3 regions of the Yersinia mollaretii ATCC 43969 genome follow, and region 1 is predicted to be linked to each of the others. Evidence: predicted binding sites of a transcription regulator. Region 1 holds the regulator's gene; each other region holds the start of a gene.

Region 1 (7,373 bases):
CGTGGTGGTTTCAGCACCACTGATGCTGGAGCCTTGCGCGAACCGCATGGAGCAAGGTTTTTCGCGGGTCTATCAGCACTATTTGCTGGGGCAGCTAAAATTAAACGCCACCCGTAAGCTGTTGCGTTACCCCGACAGCCTGCCACTGGCACTTTCGCAGTTGAGGGCGTTGCGCCGAGTCAGAGATTTCGATGAAGCCATAACCGCTAAAATACATGGCTTTAATGGTGCGCTGGACTATTATCGCCGATGTAGCGCCCTGCCGTTATTACCGCAGATTAAGATTCCACTGCTGATCATTCATGCCAAAGATGACCCCTTTATGACGGCTGAAGTCATTCCCAACCTCAATACATTGCCGAGCAATATTGATTATCAGTTAACCGAGCATGGCGGCCACGTCGGTTTTGTCGGCGGTTCACTGAAACACCCACAAATGTGGCTGGAACAACGTATTCCCGCCTGGCTTTCCCCCTATCTGGAGCAACAGTAATGATCATTCCTTGGCAACACGTCGACAGTGAAACGCTGGATAATCTGCTGGAAGCCTTCGTGCTGCGCGAGGGCACGGATTATGGCGAACATGAGCGCTCGCTGGCACAAAAAGTCGAGGATGTCCGCCGCCAGTTGGTGAGCGGTGATGCCGTTTTAGTCTGGTCGGAGTTACATGAAACTATCAATATTATGCCTCGGGGTTCATTCCGCGCCGATGCAGAAGAGCAGCCTTAATTCTCCTCTTGTCGCAAGAACATTTGATGAAAATCAAGGTGACAAGCTGAACACTTTGCCTTAAAAATAATCCGTATCGATTAACGAAAACAGGCCAATGCCGCCCCGGCCACTGAGAGACCCACTCCATGGAGTTACAGCTAATATGTCAACTAAACATCCGGTTATAGCCGTTACCGGCTCAAGTGGCGCAGGGACGACGACCACCAGTCTGGCATTCCGCAAAATATTTCAGCAGTTGAATATTCGCGCAGCAGAAATTGAAGGTGATAGCTTCCATCGCTATACCCGCCCCGAAATGGATGCCGCCATCCGTAAGGCGCGGGATCAAGGTAGACATATCAGCTATTTTGGCCCAGAAGCCAATGACTTTGGTCAGTTGGAGCAGAGTGCGTCGGAGTATGGCAAGCATGGCACGGGGCGCTCACGTAAGTACTTACACACTTATGATGAGGCGGTGCCTTATAACCAGATTCCGGGGACATTCACCCCGTGGGAGTCACTGCCAGAGCCTACCGATGTGCTGTTTTATGAGGGGCTGCACGGCGGTGTCGTGACCGAGCATCATGATGTGGCAAAGCATGTCGATTTATTGGTCGGCGTAGTGCCTATTGTCAATCTGGAGTGGATTCAAAAACTGGTGCGCGATACCGGCGAGCGCGGCCACTCCCGTGAAGCAGTGATGGACTCCGTGGTGCGATCTATGGACGATTATATTAACTACATTACGCCACAGTTTTCTCGCACCCATATTAACTTCCAGCGTGTGCCGACCGTCGATACTTCCAACCCCTTTGCGGCGAAAGCCATTCCCTCGCTGGATGAAAGTTTTGTTGTCATTCATTTCCGGGGTTTGGATCAGATCGACTTCCCCTACTTGCTGGCCATGCTGCAAGGGTCATTTATCTCCAATATCAACACATTGGTGGTGCCGGGTGGGAAGATGGGACTGGCGATGGAGCTGATTATGGCACCGCTAGTGCAGCAGTTATTGGAAGGGAAGAAGATCGGATAATCTCCTTCTTTCTTGGCATGGCAGCGGTCACGCCCCCGAATCACTGACGACAAGTTAGTGATTCGGGTGAGCGAACCTAGCTAACAACCCTGCAGCTTCAAGCACGAAGGGTTTAGGCGATTTCGCGGATTTCAAAACTATGAGTGATGGTCGCGGCTTTCCCTAACATCAGGGAAACTGAGCAATACTTCTCTGCGGATAACTCAACGGCACGCTCAACAATCTTGTCGGTGAGGCCCTTGCCGCTGACGATAAAATGCAAATTGATTTGCGTAAACAGGCGCGGTGCTTCTTCCCGGCGCTGAGAGGTTAAGGTGACCTCGCAATCGCGCACGTCGTTACGCCCTTTTTGCAGAATCGACACCACATCAATCGCGCTACAGCCACCCGCTGACATTAACAACATCTCCATTGGGCTAGGTGCTTTGTCGCCAGCATTTCCATCCATCAAAACTTGATGTCCTGACGCCGATTCACCCAAAAATGTCAGCCCCTCAACCCACTTTACACGTGCCTGCATAACACTCACTCCCAGTTAAATTTCCTGATCCAGACTACCCTTTCATTTAGAAACTGGCAATGTAACCCGATGTTCATCATGCTGAAGCGATACAACACAAGACACTGACCTCATCCTGTGCTACAAACAGAACCGAAAGTGTTGTTTCTAGAATTAAATAGGGTAGTGATCAATACTCAGTGAAGGGTTTCTATCCGGTACGTATATTGGCTATACCTTTCGGCAGTTGAGCAAATTAATATGCTATACCCAATAGATTCCAAAAAATGTCGGGTATAAAGAAAGTGTATTTTATAAGCACGCCGTACAGGGAACTCTGAGCCCTGTTAAGTTAGGCAGCGATAACAACAGAGGATAACAGCGAATGGTTCTCGGCAAGCCACAAACAGACCCGACTCTCGAATGGTTCCTGTCTCATTGCCATATCCACAAATATCCATCGAAAAGTACGCTAATTCACCAAGGTGAAAAGGCCGAAACGCTTTACTACATCGTGAAAGGCTCCGTTGCGGTGCTGATCAAAGATGAAGAAGGTAAAGAGATGATTCTCTCCTATTTAAACCAAGGGGATTTCATCGGCGAGCTTGGATTATTTGAAGAAGGCCAAGAACGTAGTGCCTGGGTTAGAGCAAAAACCGCCTGTGAAGTGGCTGAAATTTCTTACAAAAAATTCCGTCAGTTGATTCAGGTAAATCCAGATATCTTGATGCGCCTGTCTTCACAAATGGCGAACCGCCTTCAGATTACATCCGAGAAAGTGGGTAACCTCGCTTTCCTTGATGTCACTGGGCACATTGCACAAACGCTGCTTAATCTGGCAAAACAGCCTGATGCCATGACCCACCCAGATGGGATGCAGATTAAAATTACACGCCAGGAAATTGGTCAAATAGTGGGTTGCTCCCGCGAAACTGTGGGGCGGATACTCAAAATGCTGGAAGATCAAAATCTGATCTCCGCACACGGTAAAACGATTGTCGTTTACGGCACCCGTTAATTCCCTATAAACCGGTGCCGATACCCTCGGCATCGGTTTTCTCAATCTTTTGTGATCAATAAATTTCTGGGGCCTACATGAAGTGGCAACGGGTTATTTATCATCCTGAAGTAAACTACGCATTACGCCAAACATTGGTTCTCTGCCTTCCAGCCGCCTTGGGATTTGTCATAGGCGAGCTGCGACTTGGGCTGATGTTCTCCCTGATACCCGCGTGTTGCAATATTGCCTCGCTGGATACCCCACACCAACACTTCTTCCGACGGCTGATTATCGGTGGTGCGCTCTTTACACTGAGCAGTTTCCTGACCCAACAGCTGTTGCTGTGGCACATTCCCCTGCCGTGGATCATGCTCGGATTGGCACTGGTACTGGGTGTCAATGGCGCGATCAGCCCCCTCCATGGCCGCTTATTGCCTGCCGCGTTAATCGCCGCAATATTCAGCCTCAGCATGGTTGGCCGTGCACCTATCTGGCAAGCCCCCCTGTTGTGCGCCGTGGGGACACTCTGGTATGGCGTATTTAACTGGCTATGGTTCCGGTTATGCAAAGACCAGCCGATCCGCGAGCCCTTAAGTCAGCTCTATCATTTGCTGGCGGATTATTACGACACCAAATACACCCTATTCTCCCAGCATCTGCCGCCCGAAAAGAGTCTCCCCCCACTGCTCGATCGTCAACAGGGGATAATGGATAAGATTAATCAGCTTTATCAACAATTTAACTTAATCAATAATGCCACTAAAAAAGAGCAAAAGCGGCTACTGGGGCTGTTTCAGATGGCGCTCGACCTGCAAGAGCACATTACTGCGGCGCTGAATCAGCCGGAGAAAGTGCAAGAGTTGATGGAGCAGGGCCAATTCGAGGAGGTCATTCGCCGCAATACTCAGGTTATCTCGGCTCAGATACGCGTTATTGCCGATGATATTCTCTACCACCACCATGCTAAGACCAATTTTACCGCAGGTGATGCACTGATTGAGCTGGAAGAGATCGCCCAGCAGCACCCCGATAATCCTGTCGCGCAGTTTAGCTACTACCATGTCAGCCATATTGCCCAGTTGCTGAGCAACCGACGCCCGCTGTATGACCGCGAGTTGATGTCTAGTCAGCAACAGCAGCCGCTTTGGCCCGCCTTTGTCAGCTATCTGTCGTTTAACTCTGGAGCACTGCGCGATGCGGCACGACTGGGGGTGACGCTGGCCGCTGGCAGCTATATTGGGGCTTTGATGCAACTGCCAAAACCTTATTGGATCTTGCTCACCGTGATGCTGGTGACGCAAAACGGCTATAACGCCACCAAGGTGCGCATCCATCACCGCGCCCTTGGGACACTGTTCGGGCTAGTGTTGGCGGCGGGTTTGCTGCATTTGCAGATGCCAGAAGGGGCCACGCTGGGCATTATGTTGCTCATCACTCTGGCCTCCTATCTGGTTCAGCGCAAAAACTACGGGCTGGCGGTGATCGGCAGAACCATCACTGCGGTGTATATCTTGCAGCTATTAACCGGCGATGGCGCTGACTTTTTAGTGCCGCGTCTGCTGGATACCTTAATCGGCTGTGCACTGGCCTTTGCCAGCGCCTTGTGGTTATGGCCACAGTGGCAAAGCGGTTTGCTGCGTAAAAATGCGCATCAGGCGCTGGGGGCTTACCAGAAAATCCTGCGCTTGCTGCTAACGCCTCACCCTGATATCACCCAACTCGCCTATGAGCGCCTTCAGGTCAACAAAGCCAGTAATACCGTTTTAAGCTCACTGAATCAGGCGATGCAAGAGCCGGGCTTCAACTCAAAATATTTGGCGGATATGCGGCTGTGGGCGACCCATAGCGAGCTGATTGTGGGGCATATCAACGAAATGACTATTCTGACGCGAGAGCATCCATTAACTGAATCAGCCACACCAGCGGAGGATCATCATCATCTGATGAGTGCCACACTGGCGGCAGAATATTTGCAGATCTGTGAGATGGCAATTCAGCAGTGCCAGCAGCGGCTGGAGTCAGATAGCATCGAGGGGAATAACGATTTTGTGCAAGTGCCAGATGTCGCGCCTGATACACAAATCTCTGAACTGGAACGTAATTTGCGCCGGATTTTGTCACATTTAAGTGTCATGCACACGGTTTCGTCTATGGCTTGGCAGCAACAACCCCACCACGGTATTTGGCGTAGTCGGAAGTGGCGAGATAAGGCGTAAAAGAGGAAAAAGGGAGGCCAAACGCCTCCCGTTGATAACATTACTCAATAGTCAACTTAGCGCCCATTCACCAGACTGGCGATGGCATTTTCCAAACGCGCCATTCCTTGCTGGATATCCTCCAACTCAACCACCAGCGAAGGCGCTAAGCGCAACACATCGGGTCCAGCATTGAGAATCATCAAACCGTGCGCCGCTGCTGCCGTCAGAAACTCCCGCGCGCGGCCACGGTATTGTGGCGCTAACTCAGCCCCAATCAGCAGCCCCATTCCACGGATATCACTAAACACCGCATACTTGCGGTTAATGACTTGCAGCGCCTGCACAAACAGGCCATGGCGCTGTTCAATACCCTCAAGAACCTCTGGGGTATTAATCACATCCAGCGCAGCTTCAGCGACCGCACAAGCCAGCGGATTACCGCCATAGGTGGTGCCGTGAGTGCCCACAGACATCACTGAGGCAATCTCTTCCGTGGTGAGCATCGCACTGATCGGGAAGCCCCCTCCCAACGCTTTCGCTGTGGTGAGAATATCGGGCGTCACGCCATAGTGCATGTAGGTGAACAACTTGCCGCTACGACCCATGCCACTTTGCACTTCGTCGAACACCAACAGCGCTTTGTGTTGGGTACAGAGATCGCGTACACCTTGTAGGAACTCCGGTGTCGCGGCGGTAATCCCGCCCTCACCTTGAATCGGCTCCAGCACCACCGCGCAGGTGTGGTCATCCATCACCGCTTTCACGGCAGCCAGATCATTAAAGGGGACATGAATAATGTCGGCCGGTTTCGGGCCAAAACCATCGGAGTATTTTGGCTGACCGCCGACCGATACGGTAAACAAGGTGCGACCATGGAATGCATTGTGGAAAGCAATGATTTTGGTTTTATACGGGCTATGGCGTTCAATGGCGTAATGACGAGCTAATTTGAATGCCGCTTCATTCGCTTCGCCGCCCGAATTGGCGAAAAACACCCGATCGGCAAAGGTCGCGGCAATCAGTTTTTGCGCCAAACGTAGCGCTGGCTCATTGGTGAATACATTGCTGGTATGCCATAACGTCTCACCCTGCTGATGCAGGGCCGCCACCAGCGCCGGATGACAATGACCGAGTGCAGTCACCGCAATTCCACCCGCAAAATCAATATATTCTGTGCCTTGCTGATCCCATACGCGGCTACCTTTCCCTTTTACAGGGATAAACTGCGCGGGTGCATAAACAGGCAGAATGACCTGATCGAATGTACTGCGATTAACTGCTATTTTATCTGCCATTGCACTGCCCACCTTTGATTAACCATTGAGCCGCCAACTACTGACGAGTGAGAATATAATCACAAAATATGCATAAAAAATCACAACCAAGCAAACAAAATGATCGCTTTATTGATATGACAATCTCAACCCGTTAATTCTTAAGGAAATTAGCCAATAACTGATGGCCCTGCTCGCTGAGGATGCTCTCTGGATGAAACTGCACGCCCTCCAGTGGCAGTGTACGATGGCGAATGCCCATAATCTCATCCATCACGCCCGCTTGCTCCGTCCATGCGGTCAGCTCAAAACACGCGGGCAGTGAATCGGCGTCAATCACTAACGAGTGATAGCGGGTCACGGTCAGCGGCTGATTCAGCCCTTGGAAAACCCCCTGATGATTGTGGCAAATCGCTGTGGTCTTGCCGTGCATCACCTGCCGCGCCCGCACAATGCGCGCGCCAAAAGCTTGCCCCAGCGCCTGATGGCCCAAGCAGACCCCCAGTATCGGCAATTTATCGGCAAAATGGCGGATAGCCGCCAATGAGATCCCGGCTTCATTTGGCGTGCAAGGACCGGGAGAAATGACTAAATGCGAAGGGGCTAACTTTTCGATATCAGCCAGTTGCACTTCATCATTGCGCTTAACCACCACCTG
Region 2 (7,373 bases), 2.3 Mb from region 1:
ACCACAGGTGAAGGTAACCTAAATCCGCAGACAGGCGTTTATTTCATTAAAAATATAATCTGAGTTAAATGGTTAATTGATAATGTTCATTTATCCAATAACTGATATTACATCAGAAGAAATATTTGAATCTGGCACGAACACCATAACGATCATCATTGTCGCCATTGACTACTTTATTATTTTCAGCGACCTCCAATTTAGACCAGTAGGCACCAAGGTATAAATTAAAGTTATTCATATCCATAACATTAGCGATTTTATATGAGGTATGAATGGTGTGGACATCATATTTATCTGGTGAAGTTAATATTCCTGACGTAATAACACCGGCATTCGCACTGTTGAAATATTCGATATCGTTATGTGCGAAAATATAACCAACTTCAAAGTTTCGCCATAAAATATTGGCACCTGCACTGAAGTTTTTCTCATTGGTGGCATCCATATAAGCTGAACTCAGGTTGGCAACAATACCATTCTCGGGATCTTTATCCTGATTATTAAAGGTGAAGGTGGCACCATAACCATTACGTTTAGACTGATCCTGCCATATGCCTTGGTCATCCCGATAGCCATAGGCGTTACTGATGACGTTACTTTCCATCGCAATCGCGGCAGAAAGGCTGTCTTGTTTCCACGAAATAACAGGGCGAACATAAGCCACATTTTTTTCGTTTTCCAACGTATTGCCATGGTAGGTATTATTGGCAAACAGTGTGGTGCCATCTTTTAAGATGGTGTTAACTTCAAAATACCAGTTGCCCAGATATTTGCTCACCAGGAAGTTGCCGCCATTATTGCTGCGTCCACGCCCCTCTTTCATCATATAGATGTAGCCATAACCGTCACTGTATAGATCATTCGCAGTGTTCCCTGAGTGCTGGACAAAGGTATCCTGATTCAGTGGGAACATATCGTAAGCTTCAAAGCGACCCACTTTCACTTTCCAATCTTTTTCATGGCCAAAGAAGAATGCCGCATCATCAAGGTTCATGCTACCGCCAACATCAGCTAATGGCTGCACCGTGAAGCCGGCAAAGTTACCATTATTCAGGCGGCGATAACCATCCAGACCAATAAGAATTCGTCCATTAATATCCCATTGTTCTCTGCTACCTGCTTTCCAGTCTTTATTTGCACTGGTACGCAATGAGGTGAGTTGCCCGCTTTTGCTGGCGGCATCCATATTAATTTCAACATCACCATATAATTTAAGATTTCCTTGAGGGGTTTCCCAAGTAACTTCAGCTAACGCAGGCAATGATAAAAGACTGGTAAGTCCAACCAGAATAAACTTGTTCATATTGACCATCTCTATTTAGGATAATGTAAAGTAAAAATACTTTCTTAGAATGAGGGCAACACTCTGCCCACCCGATTTTAAAGAGTTAATATTTGTTTTATTATTTATTGTCATATCCAGAAGCATTAATTGGAAAATGGCACGCCATGATTAAATATTCATATTTGACCTCTACGAAATAGTTAAACTATTTTTATTTAATTTTATGATATTTATCAGCGAGGAATGAATTATCCTCGCTGATAGAGTAATACTAATTCATTGGTTAATTCACGGGCTAATAGCGATGTCATTAAGTGATCCTGAGCATGGACCATAATGAGCGTCATGGGTGTTTTGGCTTCACCCGCATCTTGTTCAATCAGCTTGGTTTGCATACGATGCGCCGCTTTTGTAAAGCCATCAGACTCCGCTAACAGTGCATGAGCCTGAGTGAAATCCCCTTCACGGGCAGCGCGCAGGGCTTCAAAGCACAAGCTTCTGGCCTGACCGGCATTGACGATAATCTCCATGACGGCCTCTTCCAGATCAATCATTTTTCTCTACCTCATCAAAGCCTTGATTGTCAGCCGTTGCCGCGAACCATTCACCACTTTTTTTCACGATGCGTTGTTGCGTTTTTAAATCTAACTGGATGAAACCATAACGGTTTTTGTACGCATTGCACCATGACCAGTTATCAATAAACGTCCACATATGATAGCCCAGGCAGTGGCTTCCTTCCGCTAATGCGCGGTGAACCCATTTTAAATGTTCAGAGACAAACTCAATACGATAATCATCATTAATCTGCCCGTTCTGGCTAAAACGTTGTTCGTTTTCAACGCCCATGCCATTTTCTGAAATAAAGCAGCGCGGATTATCGTAATTTTCACGTAGGTTGGTCAGGATGTCGTAAATACCGGGTTCATAAATTTCCCAACCTCGGTGCGGATTCATTTTGCAGCCGGGCATCTGATAATAATCAAACAACCACTCCGGCATAAATGGCGCATCAGGATTAACCCTGCTATCGCGACACTTTATTCTACGCGGCTGATAATAATTGATGCCGAGTAAATCTACTTTGCCCTCAAGGATTAATGCGCTGTCTCCGGGCTGGCACTCAGGTAATTGATCGTAATCTTTAAGCAATGCGACCAGTTCAGTCGGATATTCACCGCGTAATACGGGGTCAAGGAAGCTGCGGTTAAACAGTAAATCCGCAATGTTGGCTGCTTTGATATCCGCCGGATTCTCGGAGCGGGGATAGGAGGGTGTCAGATTTAAAATAATACCAATTTCGCCCCCTAATTCGCGCTGACGGTATTTTTTTACCGCTAAAGCATGGGCCAACACCGTGTGATAGGCCACCGTGGCCGCGCGCTTGAAATCCACCACATTGGGGTAATGGAAATCATACAGATAACCGCCTTCAACGGGCACGATAGGCTCATTGAAGGTAAACCAGTGTTGCACCCGATCACCAAACAAACGGAAGCAGGTATCCGCATATTCGGCATAGGCGTCAACCACATAGCGACTTTCCCAGCCCCCCTGTTCTTGCATCACAGTGGGCATATCAAAATGGAACAAATTGATAAACGGGGTTATCCCCTGCGCCAACAACTCATCAATCACGCCATTGTAGAAATCCACGGCCTCTGGGTTGACTTCACCCCGCCCTTTGGGCATCAGACGCGCCCAAGAAATTGAGGTGCGGAAGCTATTGTGATTTAACTGTTTCAGCAACGCGATATCTTGCTGCCAGTGTTGATAAAATGTCGAGGTCTGCTGTGGTCCGATTTGCTGATGAAAACGGCCTGGCTGCTTTGCATACCAAGTGTCCCAAATAGTCGCACTTTTGCCACCACTTAGGCTCTCACCTTCAGTTTGCGGCGCGGAGCTGGCACTGCCCCACCAGAAATCACGTGGAAATTGATACTTCATCTTACTCTCCGTAAAAATCAATCTAATCAGGGTTTAGCGAGTTTCAGCGGCTTCAGCAAAGCTCTGTTGTTGCTCTTTTTCTTCGTCAGCTTTCAGCAGGCTGCGCTCATAAGCTTTGAGGAAGGGGTAGTACATCACCGCAGAGAACACCATACATAACAAGCACATCACCACCGGGCTAAAGGCCCAGTTTGCCGCCCAAGAGGCACCAATAGGTGCAGGTGTGGTCCAGGGTGTTAATGACACAACTTGTGCAATCCAGCCCAACTTGGTTGCGATATAAGCCAAAGTGGCATTGATCATCGGAACAAAGATAAAGGGCAGGAAGAAGACCGGGTTCATGATGATTGGTGCGCCAAATAGAATCGGCTCGTTGATATTAAAGAAGCTCGGCACAATGCCCATCTTGCCAATCGTTCGCAAGTGAATGGCTTTGCTGCGCAGTAGCAGGAAGGCCAGCGGTAATGTTGAACCGACGCCGCCAATCAGTAAGTAGTGATCCCAAAAACCTTGCAAGTAGATGTGGGGCAGAGGTGCACCCGCCGCTAATGCCGCCTGATTCAGTGCCAAGTTGGTCATCCAGAACGGGTTCATGATACCGGTGACAATCAACGCGCCATGAATACCGGCAAACCACAATATTTGGCAGAGCAATACCGACAGCAAAATAGCCGGCAGTGAATCTGAAGCTGAAACCAAAGGAGCCAACAAATGCATGATGGCTTCTGGAATAATCATTCCAGTGGATGATTCGATAAATAAATTGAGTGGGTGCAGAGTCGCGACCACGGCCACCACAGGAATCAGGATTTCAAAGGAGCGCGCCACACCGGTCGGCACCTCTTTGGGTAGACGGATGGTAATGTTATGGCGCTTTAAAAATGCATATAATTCAGTGGAGTACACCGCAGTAATAATGGCGGTAAAAATTCCTTGGCCGGAGAAGTATTGGGTTGAGATATGGCCGTCGGCATAAGGAGCCGCCACCAGCAAGAATGACATCAATGCCAGCAGGCCAGTCATGATCGGGTCAAGCTTGTATTGCCGACCCAGACTGGCGCCAATCCCGACCGAGATAAAGAAGGTCATAACCCCCATGCTGAGATTAAACGGCAGCATCAGTTCATTGCGATAGGTGCTGGAGAAATTCAACCACGCCCGAGCAAAACCCCAAGTGGTGTCAGCAGAAAATGGCGGGAAGATAAAGACCAGCATAAACGAACCGATGATCATAAACGGCAGTGCCGAGGTAAAACCGTCGCGGATCGCGATAATGTACTTTTGTTGCCCTATCCGCCCGGCCAGCGGCGTGATGGTTTGCTCAATCATCCCAACCATTGTTTGGTAAAGAGAACTCATTGCAGATACCTTTTATTTCACTGCATTAATAAGAGATAAGGCGAAGTCGAGAACCTTATCACCGCGTTGCATGCCGTAATCCATCATGTCGATGGTCATCACCGGAATTCCCAAAGGCTCAGCCGTTGCTGCCAAATCCCGTTGCATGTATTTCACCTGCGGCCCTAACAGCACAACCTGATAGTGGCTGAATTGCTCGTTAAACTCGCTGGCACCAAAAGCATCAATCTGAACCTCCAGTCCACGGGTCGCTGCTTCAGCCAGCATTTTTTTCACTAGCATACTGGTGGACATCCCGGCTGAGCAGCACAGCATTATTTTTTTCATTACCTATAGCCTCACGTCATCTTGTCATATTGAGCCTCATTGGAAACAAAATGGAAACCGGTTTCCATCCAAACAGAAGAGATATGAGAGCGCGCTCAAATATTTACTTACTGAAAGATATGCAGTTGTGAAAGAGGTCACAAAAAGCTAAGCAAGAATCAATGTTTTACTGGATACTTTCTGGTGACAACGGTTTCCGTCATGGCAATCAGGGTATAGAATGGGCAGAGTTAGATTGGAACCAAGGATAAAAGGAACTGATCAGGCCCTCTGGCCATTGATCAGATAAAGTGGAGTGAAGTTATGTCGACTATTAATGATGTATCGCGGTTAGCCAACGTATCTAAAGCCACTGTGTCTCGGGTGTTGAGCGGGTCACGCGGTGTCAAGGAAGAGAGCCGTCTGGCAGTAATGAAAGCGGTCGAAACCCTTAACTATAAGCCGAATGTGATCGCGCAATTTCTGACCGCGCAGTCAACAGGTTGTGTCGGAGTGATTTGTGCCACTGAACACATTCAGCAAACAACCAGTTATCTGTTCGCCTTAGAAAAGCAGTTTAGTCAGCATCAAAAGCACTTATTACTGCGTTTTGCGGACAACAGTGTCGGGGTTGCCAACGCCGTGACAGAGCTGGCCAATGGCCTGTGCGATGCCATTATCATCATCGGTGCACGCTTTCCGCTGCCGCCACCCGATGAGAAAACCATCATGATTGATTGCCTTGAATCCTCAACCCCTAACAGTATTTTATTCGACCACTCATTCGCGGCAGAAACCGCCTGCCACTATCTGGTCAGTCAGGGCCGTCGGCATATTGCGCTGTTAAATCATGCTTCGGGGACAGTCGCGGAGCAGACACTGTTGGGTTACCAGCGGGCGCTGGAAAATTACCTGATCCCCTACAACCGTAGTCTGGTGATGGGCAATGTTCTCTCCTCTTCCGAGGCGTTGCAGACACTGTTGAACAATGGCGTGCAATTTAATGCCCTGCTAGTGATGGATGAGATTGAAGCCCAGAAAGCCATTGCCCTGTTACATCTCTTCAAGCGCACCGTGCCGGATAAAGTGATGGTTTTCAGTCTGGATGGTTCGGTGCAATTACCGGGAGTTCCCGCGGTGCCTGCCATTGAGTATTCGCTGGAAACACTGGCCAGAAAAGTTGTCGACTTAATTGATGCCCGCACGGGTAAGCATGTAAATCCACAAGTTTTCCGTGGCAATCTGGTGGTTCCGCACGGTTTAACCGAATAACGACACTTATTTAGGTGATTCGATAATGAATACCATTCAGACAGATTATGACGTTATCCGTTCAGCCCTCAGCGATAACACATTGATTACACTATTGCATATTGGCGATGAATCGACCGCCGTCATAACCTCTGACGCCGACGATGCAGTAGTTACACAGCAGCTCACGGTCGGCGCAATCAATACCGCTCGCACCTACTTCAGGCACAATCCGCCAACCCCAGATGAGATGGAAACCGCCATTATGGTGGTCGAAGATGAAGTTATCCGTATCAGTCCTGCGGTGAATAGAGCTTCGCAACTCTTTACCACTGACCCTAATATTGCGGAGATTGCCCTGCTTGCCGGTTTGCCCTTGCAGTCTGAAACTCGGATGTCACTGGAGTCAGTGGAGCGAATGTTTGATAGGTTGGCCGCCGTGATGATGGGCAGACCTGCCGCCTCTGAAGGGATTCCGGCAGATAATGAGTTTGCGGCCCGCCTGCTGATTCTGCGCGAATTTATGCATCATTTGCAGTTTTCGGCGATTACTGTGGTGGCTGAGACGATGCGAATGAGTGGCTATGCGGATAAGCGGTAATCGATTGATCTTATTAGGATAATGTAGATAGATGAGTGACAGCGGCCATTTTCATCGCACACTGTCACTCTTTTTTATGATGCTTTTACTCGCAATACCACTGCTTATTTACTGGCTTTAGGGTCCAGATTATCCGCTGGCAATTCACCGGGCAGATAGTCCGGCAAGCGACCCGCAGGGAAGATAGCCAGCAGTGATAACAGCGCCATAATCAGCAAGCCAAATTTCAGCGCACGTAAACGGGCTTCTTCGTTGACTCGCACCGCTTCCGCTACCTGTTCAGGGGTCGCAGTCGTCTGCGCTAACACACCTTGTAGGCGGTCATTACTGACGAAGTTGATGCTGTCCATATTGACCTGAGCCTGAATCTCTGGCGTCAGAATTGGCGTTTCAGCCACACCGCGCATCACGTTGGCACTTAACAAGCCCACCAGCAAAGCACCGGCGACCGCAGTACCGATGGCGTTGGCCAAGTTGTTTGTCGTACCACGTAGTGAGCCAACATCGCCTGCCAGTTCTTTTGGTGACGCACTGACCAACACGTTGAACAGCAAGGTGACCAATGCACCCTGAGCCAGACCGAAGATCACCAGACCAATCAATACCGCGAACTCACTCCAG
Region 3 (7,373 bases), 1.2 Mb from region 1:
TTTTATTAAGAAAAATATTGATGGTGAGAATCCGGATGCAATAGTAACGCGCAAAATTGTTGATGCTTATTATAGATGCTATAGTAACAAAGAAGAATTACCAAGTGCTGAAATTATTGATAAAGTAAAAGATGAAATAATTAATACCGTCCTCATTAGCAGTAATCCTCATAATGAGAATTATCATACACTTTTAGATGATTGTAAGAGACCGCTTAGTATAGAAGCGAGCGCCTATAGGATTATATCTAAAGTATTACTTCATCCTGTTATCAGTGAAAAATACTTTAACCATATGGAGGCCATAATAAAATCAGGATCTTTCCTTCAGCCTAATGGAGAGAAGAAAGAATCTATACGTATAGAAAAAAAATATTTAGCGACAGATGAAACTTATCATATCAAGAGCAGCCAGTTTTATAAAGATATTGAGAGTCATTTATTGAGTATTAATAAAAATCTTACTGAGAATGACATTTTATTGTGCAGTATGGATTATCACCAGTATTTCTGTCAGCAGTTTGACCTTGACGTTCCTAGTCTAGCGGCTCTGGAGCCTTTTCAGCCGTTAACCATTGAGTCAAATAAGCGTGGGGCAGTGCATATCGAGTAGAAATAACATGGTAATAAAGTGATTTAAATCACATAATTAATGTAACAGCGGCAAGATAATATTTATTTATGTGACGTGAACACATGAAATTATCCTCAATTCAGGTAAACTGCGCGACTTTCACTCAATGCACGTTTCGTTTAACACTTTCGCGCAGGTAAATCTTGATGAACATTATTCTGATGATTGCCATCACCACTGGTATTCTCTCAGGTGTCTGGGGCTGGGTTGCCGTCAGCTTAGGGCTGATCAGTTGGGCGGGTTTTCTGGGGTGTACCGCCTACTTTGCCTGCCCCCAAGGTGGGGTGAAAGGGTTGCTAATTACCCTGCTAACCTGCCTGAGCGGGGTATTTTGGGCGATGATGATTATTCAGGGTAGCGCCTTGCAGCCGGAGTGGGCCATCTTGGGTTATGTCTTGACGGGTATTGTGGCGTTTTTGATGTGCATTCAGGCCTGTCAGCAGTGGTTATCCTTTGTCCCCGGTACTTTTATTGGCGCCTGCGCAACCTTTGCTGGCAATGGCGACTGGAAGTTAGTGATCGCCTCGCTGCTGGTTGGCGTAGTGTTCGGTTATGCGATGAAAAACAGTGGGTTGTGGTTGGCGGCGAGGCAGAGCCGCCAGGGGGAGCATCCCTTGGAACCTTCGGTAGGGATGGATGCTGATCCGAAATCTATCAACCGAAACCTGCTCCCCCAGCCACAACTGAACCTATCAACAAATCCATCTGAACCGGAATGAAGAATCACAAAAGGTGATTCGCCACCTTAACCACAATCTTACGTAATGGAGCCACTTCCCCAAGTGTCCCCATCGGGCGATGCAACTCACCGGGGAACAGCAGGGCGATATCACCCGGTGCCAGTGTCAATAACGTTTCGCTGGTGATGCCCTCAAACAACCCATAATCCCGCTCAGTATCAAAATCCATGGTCGGGCGCTGGCCCTGCGCGGAGGGCGAAGCCCCAATCACCTCACTGCCTTCCAGCAGAATATGGATATCAATATAGTAACGGTGTAATTCCGGAGCTTGCTCATATAAAGGTTTGGTGGCGGCAATAATATGATTCAGGTAAATTTCACGCCCTTCAATCTCTTGCTCACCGGCGGGCAAATTGACTAAATCCATTTGGCTAATGGTCGCCAGCGTCCGGCGGATCACCTCGGGATACCACGGGTTATTCACCGCGCTTTTAAGTTCATCAAGTATCATAACTATTCCTATATGCTCGTGTGGCCCGCGCTTATGCGCAATGACTCACGCTATTTTCAGATTCCAGTGCGGCAATACAGAGTTCAACAACACCGGCCACATCAGGCGAAATATCGATTTTAATGACGTCCGGCTCGCTGGCTCCGGGGGCCTCTAATGTTGCGAACTGGCTCTTTAATAGGCTCTCAGGCATAAAATGCCCAGCGCGTTGCTGCATTCTGTGCAGCACTAAATCGTAATCACCGGTCAACCACAAAAAACGGATACCGTGGTTCCCCTCACGCAGACGGTCGCGGTACTGCTTTTTCAGTGCCGAGCAGACTAAAAAACCCACTTCATTCTTCTGTTGCAGGCTATAGGCCACATCACTGAGCCGCTCAAGCCAAGGGGCGCGGTCTTGATCATTCAGTGGCTGACCTGATGCCATTTTTTGAATATTGGCGCGAGGGTGTAGATCGTCACCATCAATAAATTTGGCGTTAAGTGCCTGCGCCAGTACTTGACCGACACAAGACTTGCCCGTGCCGGAAACACCCATGACAATAATGCATTTACCAGACATATCATTCCTCTGTATTTATCAGACTGCGACCAACATGCCGCCATCAACAAACAGCAGATGACCATTGACGAAATCAGAGGCTTTGGACGACAGATAAACCGCAGCCCCAATCAGCTCTTCCGGGTCTCCCCAGCGGGCGGCGGGCGTGCGTTTACACAACCAATCGGTGAAGGCTTTATCGTCAACCAGCGCTTTTGTCATATCGGTTTTGAAATAACCAGGGGCGATACCATTGACCTGAATGTTGTAACGGGCCAGCTCGACACACATGCCGCGCGTCAACATTTTGACCGCACCTTTAGAGGCGGCATAAGGTGTAATAGTGTCGCGACCTAATTCACTCTGCATGGAACAAATATTGATAATTTTCCCGCGTTGGCGTTTAACCATATAACGGGAGACGGCTTGTGAAACTAAGAATACGGATTTCTGGTTGACGGCGATAACATCGTCCCAATCTTTTTCTGGGAATTCGGTAAAAGCATGGCGACGTTGAATACCGGCATTATTAATTAAGATATCAATCGCACCAATGCTGCTCTCTATTTGTTCGATAGCCTCATTGACCGCATCATGGTCGGTCACATTAAAGGCTGCGGCATGAGCAACAAACCCGTTGGCGCGCAATTCAGCAACGGCTTTTTCTGCCCGCTCGGCGGTAATATCATTAATAATGATCTCCGCACCAAATTCAGCCAAACCTTTTGCTAATAGGAATCCGATACCTTGTGCGGAACCCGTAATTAATACTTTGCGTTTTTCTAGCGAAAATAGATTCTTCATTGTGAATTCCTAATGGCGCAATCGAGCGACATATAAAATAGATGTTATGAGTGAACACTGTCGAATTAATACAGTCATCGTTTAAATTTAGGCAATAAAATCACGAATAATAAAGTCTTTATTATTTCCCAATATTGCTTTAAAACAGATGGAAATCCGATTCACGGTAGCGGTATTTCCATTAAACTGGGCCGTCTGAAAACATGTCTCTATCAGACCGTTTTCTGCCTTATCAAACTGTGATGCAGATCACTTTAAATCATGTTACGACAAGCTGTTACCGCTTACGTGAGCGGTGTCGCCTTGAGGATAGAAAAAGAGTCTGGTTAGCAGGGGCTTTGCCCATTTCATTAACAGATTGCAGATTAACCTATTGATAATAAAATAACTTAATAATGATCAGCATGGCTGTTATAGCATATTTAACCCGTAACATGCTTTTCATTACACAAGTTAACAGTGCATAATCAGTTTACCCCTCTCGCACTCTTGTTCCAGGTATTTGCCATGAAAAACCAGCGTGTTACGTTACAGGATATCGCGTTACTTGCCGGCGTGACCAAAATGACCGTCAGCCGCTATTTGCGCACGCCGGAAAAAGTGGCACCAGAAACCGGTGAGCGCATTGCTCAGGTGATGGCTGAAGTTAATTATAGTGCTGATTCTGAAGGGGAAACGGGGCTTAATCAAAAAAGTCCGCGTATAGGAATCTTGGTGCCCTCTTTTAATAACCAGATTTTCTCCGATCTATTGGCGGGTATTGAGTCAGTGACTGCCGCCAGTGGATACCAAACGCTGGTAGTCAATTATAACTACAGTAAAGAGCGCGAAGAGGAGCAGATCATTAATCTGCTCTCCTGCCAGATCTCCGGGTTGATACTCACAGACTCCGAACATACCTTACGTGCTGATAAATATCTGAATGCCTCCGAAATTCCAATCGCCCAAGTGATGGATCTGGAGCCGCAATTTAATCGTATCACGGTCGGATTCAATAATTATCAGGCCGCCTATGACATGACGGCAACCCTACTCGCCAGTGGAAAACAGAATATTGTCTATTTCGGTTCCATGTCTGATGTGCGGGATCGCAAACGTTATCAAGGTTATAGTCAGGCAATGAGTGATGCTAATTTCACGCCATTACATATTACGCCGAATAAAGTCTCTTCCGTTTCTATTGGTGCCGGGATGTTGGCATTGGCACGACAAATGTATCCGCAGGTTGATGCTATTTTCTGTACCAATGATGATATGGCCGTGGGGGTGTTACAAGAGTGCTTGAAGCTGGGCATGGCGATACCCGCTGAAATGGCTATTTCCGGTTTTCATGGGCTGGATATTGGTCAGGCAACCACGCCGGTGCTGGCCAGTGTTACCACGCCACGTTTTGAAATGGGTAAAGTTGCCGCTGAGATTTTGATTAAAAAAATCAAAAAAATCCCGACAATTGAGCAGGTTGACCTACATTATCGGATTTCACTCGGTGGGACGATTTAAGGTTCCAGCCATTTCTGTAGGGATGCTCGTCTCTTATTTTCTGCCATTGTGCTGTGCAATGGCAGCCACTCACTTTCCTCTGTCTCCCTTGCTTATGTTTTATTCCCGCCATAACAAATGACCGCTATCGATAACATTTCAATTAATGCCTTACATGAATTTTTAACGCGTACCTGATTAGCTGAAACAATTCAGCCTTGGCAATGATAGCTGGGTCACGTTACCGGTAACATGTTTTCTTAACATGATTTACAGTGACCCACATCACAAAATAAAACATTGAAAACAGGTCTCATAACGACATTCGCTGAATGGCTACATCATCCGATGATTCCCTGTCGCCATTCTGGTTTCTTTGATTTATTGACATGGTCAGGTACTCATAATGAAAAACAGTACGCAATCTGTATTAATTATCGCCCCGGTAATGGACTATTTGACGGAGAAATTGGAACAAAACTTTACTGTTCACAAACTCTTCCAGATAGCGGATCACGCGGAGTTTCTGGCTGAGCAGGGCAAGAATATTAAAGGTATTGTGACTCGTGGTGATATTGGCGTGACCAACGAAGTGTTGGCGTTATTACCTGAAGTAGAGATTATCTCAATCTTCGGCGTTGGGACGGATGCTGTCGATCTGGATTATACCCGTGAGCGTAAGATCATTGTGACTACCACGCCGGGTGTGCTGACAGACGATGTGGCTGATACCGCGCTGGGGCTCATTATTGCCACCTCTCGCCGCTTATGTCAGGCCGATAAATTCCTGCGTGCCGGTCAGTGGCCGCATAGCAGCTTACCTCTATCGTCCAAAGTGACTGGAAAACGTCTGGGCGTATTTGGGATGGGCCGCATTGGTCAAGCCATTGCCCGCCGTGCTGCGGGTTTCGATATGCAAATTGCCTACACTGATACAGTGCATATCGAAAGCCTGCCATACCAATATGTGCCTGATTTAATCAGCCTCGCGCAACAGAGCGATATTCTGGTGGTGGCTATCTCTGGTGGGAAAGACAGTGCGGGCCTGATTGATAAAACCGTTTTTGCCGCGCTGCCCAATCATGCGATTCTGATCAATATTGCCCGTGGCAGCATGGTTAATCAGGATGATTTAATTCATGCGCTGCAACAGCAAGATATTGGCGGTGCGGGTCTGGATGTCTTTGCTGATGAGCCTAATGTGCCACAAGCATTAATCGAAATGGAAAATGTGGTACTGCTGCCGCATATTGCCAGCGCCACCCAAGAGACCCGTATTCAAATGAGCGATATTGTTTTTGCTAATATCCTCGCCCATTTCTCCGGAGAGGAAGCACCAACGGCCATTCATTATTAATACCCGTCATCTTTCAATTTGTAGGTGTGTTAGCTGCGTTCAATAACCCGAATTACTTACTGATGTAAGCTCATCGGGATTATCTCGCTTGCCGCCTTCCTACATCTTGAAATTTATTTGGTATATAAATGATGCAAAAAACATTTCTTTTAATTTAATTAAAAACTGCAAATATTCCCTATTTGCTTTCGGTATTCCCTGCATCTTTATGCATGATGCAGGGTAATACTTGGCTATTATCATGAGGCGTATATATATGGACAGTAAGATCCCTAATGCCCGTTGGTTCCGCGTTATTGTGCCAATAATGATTGCTTGTATTATTTCTTTTATGGACCGGGTCAATATTAGTTTTGCGCTACCGGGCGGTATGGAGAGTGATCTGGCGATTACCAGCCAAATGGCCGGTTTAGCGGGCGGTATCTTCTTTATTGGTTATCTCTTTTTACAAGTCCCTGGTGGCCGTATTGCGGTACATGGCAGCGGCAGAAAATTCATTGCTTATTCACTGGCGGTTTGGGCCGTCGTCTCAATTCTGACCGGTTTTGTCACCAATCATTATCAACTTTTATTCTTGCGCTTTGTGCTGGGGGTGTCTGAGGGCGGTATGCTACCGGTGGTTTTGACCATGGTGAGCAACTGGTTCCCGGAACGCGAAATCGGCCGCGCCAATGCTTTTGTCATGATGTTCGCGCCCATTGGCGGCATGTTCACCGCACCTCTGTCTGGCTTTATTATCAATGCGCTCGACTGGCGCTGGCTCTTCTTCCTCGAAGGTTCTCTCTCCGCCGTGGTGCTGATTATGTGGTGGTTTGTTATCAGTGACCGCCCTGAAGAGGCTAAATGGCTATCGGTAAAAGAGCGCGACTATCTGGTCACTGAACTGTCACGGGAACGGGCTGAGCGGATGCTCGATGCGCCTGTGACCAATGCCCCATTGAAAGCCGTGTTCCTGAATAAAGGGCTGATGAAACTGGTGGCGCTGAACTTCTTTTATCAAACCGGGGATTATGGCTACACCCTATGGCTACCCACCATTTTGAAAAATCTGACCGGCGGTAATATGGCCTCGGTCGGCATTCTGGCAATCCTGCCGTTTATCGCCACCACCGCCGGTATTTATGCCATCTCTACCCTGTCGGATAGAACCGGCAAACGCCGTCTGTTGATTATGATTTCACTGTTCTGCTTCGCCGCCGGGCTGGTGACCTCGGTGATTTTCCGCCACGACGTGTTGATCTCCTATCTGGCCCTGGTGGTGTGCGGATTCTTCCTCAAAGCCGCCACCAGTCCATTCTGGTCAATTCCGGGCCGCATTGCCGTGCCGGAAGTGGCGGGGGGCGCACGTGGTGTCATCAATGGTTTAG

What was found. The regulator CRP, encoded in region 1, controls carbon source genes, mostly activating them, when cyclic AMP is high. The targets are predictions, from matches to a motif close to ATGTGANNNNNNTCACAT.
Region 2: HRD69_RS17055 (PTS sugar transporter subunit IIB) is a predicted target of CRP. The motif match lies at 5,047-5,064, and genes of this name have one in related genera.
Region 3: idnO (gluconate 5-dehydrogenase) is a predicted target of CRP. The motif match lies at 3,408-3,425, and genes of this name have one in related genera.

Annotation. Positions count from the first base shown of each region.
Region 1 is NZ_CP054043.1:1,534,422-1,541,794, reverse strand. It holds gene HRD69_RS06725 (hydrolase) at 1-493, shown strand, start outside; gene HRD69_RS06720 (YheU family protein) at 493-729, shown strand; gene HRD69_RS06715 (phosphoribulokinase) at 875-1,744, shown strand; gene HRD69_RS06710 (OsmC family protein) at 1,857-2,264, opposite strand; gene crp (cAMP-activated global transcriptional regulator CRP) at 2,629-3,261, shown strand; gene HRD69_RS06700 (YccS/YhfK family putative transporter) at 3,339-5,459, shown strand; gene argD (bifunctional acetylornithine/succinyldiaminopimelate transaminase) at 5,516-6,736, opposite strand; gene HRD69_RS06690 (aminodeoxychorismate synthase component II) at 6,870-7,373, opposite strand, start outside.
Region 2 is NZ_CP054043.1:3,813,610-3,820,982, forward strand. It holds gene HRD69_RS17035 (carbohydrate porin) at 113-1,315, opposite strand; gene HRD69_RS17040 (PTS lactose/cellobiose transporter subunit IIA) at 1,537-1,842, opposite strand; gene HRD69_RS17045 (glycoside hydrolase family 1 protein) at 1,835-3,235, opposite strand; gene HRD69_RS17050 (PTS sugar transporter subunit IIC) at 3,269-4,594, opposite strand; gene HRD69_RS17055 (PTS sugar transporter subunit IIB) at 4,607-4,921, opposite strand; gene HRD69_RS17060 (LacI family DNA-binding transcriptional regulator) at 5,225-6,172, shown strand; gene HRD69_RS17065 (hypothetical protein) at 6,198-6,752, shown strand; gene HRD69_RS17070 (MFS transporter) at 6,857-7,373, opposite strand, start outside.
Region 3 is NZ_CP054043.1:2,688,753-2,696,125, forward strand. It holds gene HRD69_RS11915 (hypothetical protein) at 1-613, shown strand, start outside; partial or broken gene HRD69_RS11920 (DUF1097 domain-containing protein) at 781-1,272, shown strand; gene HRD69_RS11925 (NanQ anomerase/TabA/YiaL family protein) at 1,358-1,825, opposite strand; gene HRD69_RS11930 (gluconokinase) at 1,857-2,387, opposite strand; gene idnO (gluconate 5-dehydrogenase) at 2,406-3,170, opposite strand; gene HRD69_RS11940 (substrate-binding domain-containing protein) at 3,678-4,670, shown strand; gene HRD69_RS11945 (2-hydroxyacid dehydrogenase) at 5,056-6,006, shown strand; gene HRD69_RS11950 (MFS transporter) at 6,263-7,373, shown strand, end outside.